Regions from separate parts of the Streptomyces sp. NPDC048275 genome, predicted to be linked through region 2. Evidence: riboswitches for the same ligand, from Rfam matches in the RefSeq annotation. Region 2 holds a riboswitch; each other region holds the start of a gene.

Region 1 (2,186 bases), on a different contig from region 2:
GGCGGCGCGGGGGCAGTTGGGGATCCGGACGGTCTTCAACGCCCTCGGTCCGCTGACGAACCCGGCGCGGGTACGGGCGCAGGCGGTCGGCGTCGCGGATCCGCGCATGGCGCCGATCGTGGCTGGCGTGTTCGCCGAGCGCGGTAACTCCTCGCTGGTCTTCCGCGGTGACGACGGCCTGGACGAGCTGACCACCACGTCGACGTCGAAGGTGTGGGTCGTCCGTGACGGCAAGGTCCAGGAGGAGCGCTTCGACCCCCGTGACGTCGGCCTCGACCTCGTCCCGGTGGAGGCCCTGCGGGGCGCTGACGCCTCGTACAACGCCGATGTCGCCCGTCGGCTGTTGAACGGTGAGACGGGGCCCGTGCGGGACGCCGTGTTGCTGAACTCGGCGGCGGCGCTGGTCGCCCTCTCGCCGGGCGAGGCGCCGCTTGCGGAGCAGCTGCGCGTCGGCATGGCGAAGGCGGCGGAGGCGATCGATTCCGGGGCGGCGAAGGCGGCGCTGGAGCGGTGGGTGGCGGCCAGCAACGCGTAGCGCCCGCGGCGGCGGGGGTGGGGCTTGTTCTCGCCCCCGCCGCCCGCACCCGTCCCCTCCTTGAGCCCCCAAGGAGGCGGGGGCGTGGTCCTCCTCCCCGTCCCGGTATCCGGACATGGGGGTTGCGCCCGGGAGGCCGTGTGGCAAGATGCTGCGCAGGTCATGAGCGACAGCCATCAGGCCCCGGCCGGCTGTCCGGCAACCCTCCGTCCGTGGCGGGGTGCCCCGGGTGAAGACCAGGCCGTAGGCAGCGAGGTCTACGGCAAGCGCGGACCCCTCGCACTCTTTGAGTGGGCACCAGGGGTCCTGGTCGTTCGAGGGAGCCCTCTGTGAGCAAGCGAATGCGATAGGGCTAGAGCCCCGCCTCCGCGTACCCCTTTTTCGCCTTTTCCTGTGCTGTTGACGCCCCGGCCGGGCTGTCCGGCGCAGCGATTCCGCCTGCCTCTCACAGGAGCTCGCCATGTCTGTCTCCGTCATTGCCGCCGACCAGTCCGTTTGCGCCCCGCTGCCCGTTCTGGGGCGGGATGTCACCGTCCCGCTGGTCACCGGCGGCGAGGTCACCTACGCCGCGCTCGACTACGCCGCCAGCGCCCCGGCCCTGCAGCGGGTGTGGGACGACGTGGCCGCGTATGCCCCGTACTACGGCAGCGTGCACCGAGGCGCCGGATACCTGTCCCAGCTGTCCACCGATCTCTTCGAGAACGCCCGCAGGACCGTCACGGAGTTCCTGGACTGCCGGGAGGGCGACCAGGTCGTCTTCACCCGGTCGACCACCGACTCGCTCAATCTGCTGGCCGCCACCCTTCCGGCCGACTGCCAGGTCTTCGTCTTCGAGACCGAGCACCACGCCTCGCTGCTGCCGTGGAAGGACGCGCGGGTGACGTACCTCGACGCGCCCCGCACCCCGAGGCAGGCCGTGACCACCCTGGAGCGTGCCCTCGCCGACCGTGACCCCTACGGTCCGGCCCTCGTCTGTGTGACCGGCGCCTCGAACGTCACCGGCGAGCTGTGGCCCGTGCGTGAGCTCGCCGCCGCGGCGCACGCGCACGGCGCCCGGATCGTCCTCGACGCCGCCCAGCTCGCTCCGCACCACCGCGTGTCGGTACGGGACCTCGACGTCGACTGGGTCGCCTTCTCCGGGCACAAGCTGTACGCGCCGTTCGGCTCCGGCGTCCTCGCGGGCCGCTCCGACTGGCTGCGTGAGGCCGAGCCGTACCTCGCCGGTGGCGGCGCCAGCCGCAAGGTCACGCGGCGTACGGACGGCGGGGTGGACGTGGAGTGGCACGAGAGCGCGGCCCGGCACGAGGCCGGCTCACCGAACGTCATCGGCGCGTACTCGATCGCGTCCGCCTGCAAGGCGCTCACCGAGGCGGGTTTCGACACGCTTGTCGCCCGTGAGCAGCAGCTCATCGCGGCCGTCCGCGCGGGGCTCGCCGAGGTTCCCGAGGTGCGTGTCCTGTCCCTCTTCGGTGACGACGCCCCACGGGTCGGCGTCATCTCCTTCGTCGTCGAGGGCTGGAACAGCTCGCACTTCGCGGCGGCACTCTCCGCGGAGTACGGCATCGGGGTGCGCGACGGACTCTTCTGCGCCCATCCGCTGGTGCGCACGCTCCTCGGCAGCGACCCGGGGACCCAGGGGGAGTGCGGCGCG
Region 2 (2,186 bases):
TCGACGGCCAGTTGACCGTGCGCGGCATCAGCCGTCCACAGTCCGTCACCGCGCGCGTCACCGAGTCCGGCGCCGATGCCGTCACGCTCACCGCGGACTTCACCGTGGACCGTGAGCAGTTCGGCATGGGCTGGAACCAGATGGGCATGATCCGCGGCCTGACCACGGTCACCAGCACGCTCGCCTTCACCCGCGCCAAGGCGTAACCCGCACCTCGACGGGCGTTACGTTTGCCGAGCGTCTGCGCGGGACGGGCGCGTGAACGCCGTGTGGGCGTCGAGCCGTCGTACGTAGGCCTGGAGCCGGTCGTACCCGCAGAGAGCGTCAGGCGCCTCGAGTTGGGCGAGCGCGACCCAGAGGTCGACGTCCGCGGCCGTCAGCGCATCGCCCAACGCGTAGGTGTGCGAGGCGAGTTGCCGGTTCAGCCGGTCCAGCGTCGCCGACAGGACCTCCGGCCGCGCGGTCGAGGTGACATCCCGGTCGAGGAGCTCACGGAAGGCGTCGATGTCGGCGGCGAGGGCCGGTGGGTGCAGCCGAGGGAGGCAGGCGTCCTCGCGGCCGGTCAGGAGTCCGGCGAGGTCGCGCAGGATGTCGGGGGTGTGGTTGCTGACGATGCGTCCGCTCCAACGGTCGCACAATGCGGGTGCGATGAGTGGACCGTCGTAGTGGTGCCATGTGGCCTCGTACGCGCTGCGCAGTGCGGTGAACGGGGCAGGTGTCTGCGAGGTGTCCGTTGATTCCGTGGGGAGCGCCAGCAGCGTCGTGGCGACCGAGTCACGCAGGCCGAGCAGGTCGAGGGTGATCGAGATGCGCAGCGAGCACGGACAGCCCTCGGAGAGGTACAGCTGATAGCGGTGCGGTGCCGGGTAGAAGCCGCCGGCCAGGCCCACGCCGATGCGGCTGCGGATGCGGTGCGGGCGAGGGGACGCGAGGGCGCCCCGAGGATTCGGGGCAACTGAGGCCGCAACGCGCGGGGTTGAGGCGCACGGGCCTGTGGTGCCTGCGATGCCTGCGGTGCCTGCGTGCGAAGTGAGCGAAGCTGTCTCGGGCATGACTCTCCACGGGAACGACGAAGCCCCGGCCGCCTCGTGGGCGGCAGCGGCGGAACGGAGTGACTGCGCTGACGTGCCGGTCCGGATCGTGGGACACGACGGACTAGTAAGCGCTGGAAACCCGCTGCAGGTCGATGTGCAGACGCCTCGTCAGACCGTTCCTGGTCACATTCCCACCGCTCCCGTGTCCGGGGCTCGCGAGAGGCGAGACCACGCTTGCTCCGCCGCTCCGGCGGAACCCGGTCGTCACCCGGGGCACCCCGTCGCGGTGGAAGGGTTGCCTGCCAGCGGGCCGGGGCCGATAACCGCGTCGTACGGGAAACCCCGATACGACGGGCGCTGACAATCGTGACCGTCCCCGTCAGTCTCGGTGCGCTCCGGGGAGTCGTCAAGAAGGCATCCGCGCGGTCTCACGACGTGGTCACGTGGGCCGGTCGGCGTTGACATTCGTTTGACGGCGTGCCTAACTTACGCCGCATTGGACCGGATGCGTTCCGGTGAGCGTGAGGCCCCGCGGGGCGGAATGGTGAGGGTGACCGCGATGTACGCAGCCCCGGGGACGACCGCTTCGCGGCGCCACGGCTGCGCGTCCATGCCCGCGAACCGTCGCCCCGAGCTGCTCCTCGCCGAGGGCGGCCGCGCCGACACCGCATGGTGTTGTACCTGTCGCGGCACCCGCTGTCGCTGTCAGGGCTGACCCAAGTCGCGCCGCTGCCTTTCGCTTTCTTCTTCCTTCTTCTTCCTTCTTCTTCGCTGAGCTCTGAACCGCTGGTGTTCGCCGCTGTCCCGGCGAACTCCCGGTGAGCTTCCCCTCCTTCCCCCCCTCGTATTGGGGCCTGTCTCCCCTGCGCGCGCCCCGGGGGAGTACGAGTCGCCTGGAGCCCTCCATGAGTGAACCCTTGGGCTCTGCCGTGCAGTTGGACACGGCAGAGCCGCCTCCCGCACCTGTGGTCAAGCCGCCGCCAACGACGGAACAGCGAGTGCTGCCGCTGCGCCGGCCCGGCCGCTGGATCGCTTCGGCGATCGTGCTCGTCGTGGTCGCACAGATCGCCCACGGGCTGGCGACGAACCCCTTCTTCCAATGGGACCGATTCTCGTACTGGTTCCTGCGTCCGACGATTCTCGACGGTCTGC
Region 3 (2,186 bases), on a different contig from region 2:
GCCCGCAGCGCGAAAGGAACCCTCCTGGCGAAGCCCTACGCGAGCCCGGCCTCACGGAACGACTCCAGGTTGGGACGAATGGTCGCCGTCAACCCCGTCCCCGCCACCGCGTCCAGCGTCTTGAGCCCGTCCCCGGTGTTGAGGACGACGGTCGTCAGCGTCGGGTCGAGAAGACCGTTCTCGATCAGCTTCTTCGCCACACCCACCGTCACTCCACCGGCGGTCTCCGCGAAGATGCCCTCGGTCCGGGCCAGCAGCTTGATCGCGTCGACGACCTGCTCGTCGTTGACGTCCTCCACGGCCCCGCCCGTCCGTCGCGCGATGTCGAGCACGTACGGCCCGTCGGCCGGGTTGCCGATGGCGAGCGACTTGGCGATGGTGTTGGGCTTCTGCGGGCGTACGACGTCGTGGCCGGCCTTGTAGGCGACGGACACCGGCGAGCAGCCCTCGGCCTGCGCACCGAAGATCTTGTACGGCTTGTCCGCGACCAGACCGAGCTTGATCAGCTCCTGCAAGCCCTTGTCGATCTTCGTCAGCTGCGACCCGGAGGCGATGGGGATCACCAGCTGGTCGGGGAGCTGCCAGCCGAGCTGCTCGCAGATCTCGTACGCGAGCGTCTTCGACCCCTCCGCGTAGTACGGCCGCAGGTTGACGTTGACGAAGCCCCAGCCCTCGCCGGCCGGGTCGCCGATCAGCTCGGAGCAGAAACGGTTCACGTCGTCGTAGTTGCCCTCGATGCCGACGAGCTCGCCGCCGTAGATCGCGGCCATGACGACCTTGCCCTGCTCCAGGTCGTGCGGGATGAACACACAGGAGCGGAAGCCGGCCCGGGCGGCGGCGGCGCCCACCGCACCGGCGAGGTTGCCGGTGGAGGAGCAGGAGAGGGTGGTGAAGTCGAAAGCGCGGGCGGCCTCGATGGCCTGGGCGACGACGCGGTCCTTGAAGGAGTGCGTCGGGTTGCCGGAGTCGTCCTTGACGAAGAGCTTGCCGGGGTCGACGCCCAGCTCGCGGGCCAGGTTGTCGGCCTTGACGAGCTTGGTCCAGCCGGGGTTGATGTTCGGCTTGTCGGCCACGTCGGCCGGGACGGGCAGCAGCGGCGCGTAGCGCCAGATGTTCGCGGGGCCCGCTTCGATGCGCTTGCGGAGCTCCTCGGTTTCGTAGGCCGAGAAGTCGTACGCGATCTCCAGCGGGCCGAAACACTCCTCGCAGGCGAAAACCGGGCCGAGGGGCACACGGTGACCGCACTCGCGGCAGGAAAGCGCGGCGGCGGGTCCGAGATCGACACCGTCTACGCTGTTCGTAGTGCTTTCGGTGGCGCTAGCGGTGGTGCTTGCGACGGTCTGCGCAGCCATGGAGGCGAGGCCCTTTCTCCTCATCTTCCTCACGACGCACTTCGCCGTGAGACGGATTTGGCACCTTCCCGAGCCGGGAGCCTCGCGACGACGACGTAGTCGGTGGTCGTACGAGACCGGCTGGAGGGTTGCCGGGGCTTCAACGGGCCGTATCCCTCTGCCCCTCTGGATGAGCGGTATTCGATTGTGTGCGGACGATCTACGCAATGCGATGGTCATCCGCGTTGTTCAAGACTGTAACCGAAGGCCAGGACAGTTGAGATAGTCGTCCGAACCGCGAGATGGATCACACCGTGAGAAACCGGGTGATCAGACAGTGAGGAGCCGCAGACTGTGCTGAAGGAAGTCGAGCGCTGGCTGAGCACACGCTCCTGGTCCGTGACCGATCGCCCGCTCCACCAGCTCATGGCCGCGAAACGCACCACAGGGTCGACGGTCAGTGTCGTACTGCCCGCGCTCAACGAGGAGGAGACGGTCGGCGAGATCGTCGCCGTCATCCGCCACGACCTGATGCAGCAGGTGCCCCTCGTCGACGAGATAGTCGTCATCGACTCGGGCTCGACGGACCGCACCTCGGAGGTGGCCGCCGCGGCGGGTGCGCGAGTCGTGCACCGGGACGAGATCCTGCCGCGCATCCCGGCCGCCCCCGGCAAGGGCGAGGTCCTGTGGCGGTCACTCCTGGTGACCAGTGGGGACATCGTCTGCTTCATCGACGCCGATCTGAAGGAGTTCTCGTCGGACTTCGTCTCCGGGATCGTGGGGCCGCTGCTCACCGAGCCCGGCGTGGACCTCGTCAAAGCGATGTATGACAGACCGCTGGGCTCCGCCGCCGGC

What was found. A riboswitch is a leader RNA that binds a small molecule or an ion and turns the genes downstream of it on or off. The one in region 2 is predicted to bind S-adenosylmethionine.
Region 1: it holds a riboswitch for S-adenosylmethionine, as region 2 does, so the genes downstream of both, AB0D57_RS04705 (aminotransferase class V-fold PLP-dependent enzyme) here and AB0D57_RS29615 (putative leader peptide) in region 2, are expected to answer to the same signal.
Region 3: it holds a riboswitch for S-adenosylmethionine, as region 2 does, so the genes downstream of both, thrC (threonine synthase) here and AB0D57_RS29615 (putative leader peptide) in region 2, are expected to answer to the same signal.

The regions. Positions count from the first base shown of each region.
Region 1 is NZ_JBEZLR010000004.1:163,225-165,410, reverse strand. It holds gene trpD (anthranilate phosphoribosyltransferase) at 1-535, shown strand, start outside; SAM riboswitch class IV at 694-810, shown strand; gene AB0D57_RS04705 (aminotransferase class V-fold PLP-dependent enzyme) at 996-2,186, shown strand, end outside.
Region 2 is NZ_JBEZLR010000059.1:59,229-61,414, reverse strand. It holds gene AB0D57_RS29625 (YceI family protein) at 1-206, shown strand, start outside; gene AB0D57_RS29620 (glutathione S-transferase C-terminal domain-containing protein) at 225-890, opposite strand; gene AB0D57_RS29615 (putative leader peptide) at 1,156-1,221, opposite strand; SAM riboswitch class IV at 1,260-1,406, opposite strand; gene AB0D57_RS29610 (amino acid ABC transporter permease) at 1,940-2,186, shown strand, end outside.
Region 3 is NZ_JBEZLR010000005.1:41,233-43,418, forward strand. It holds gene thrC (threonine synthase) at 36-1,352, opposite strand; SAM riboswitch class I at 1,370-1,528, opposite strand; gene AB0D57_RS05115 (glucosyl-3-phosphoglycerate synthase) at 1,686-2,186, shown strand, end outside.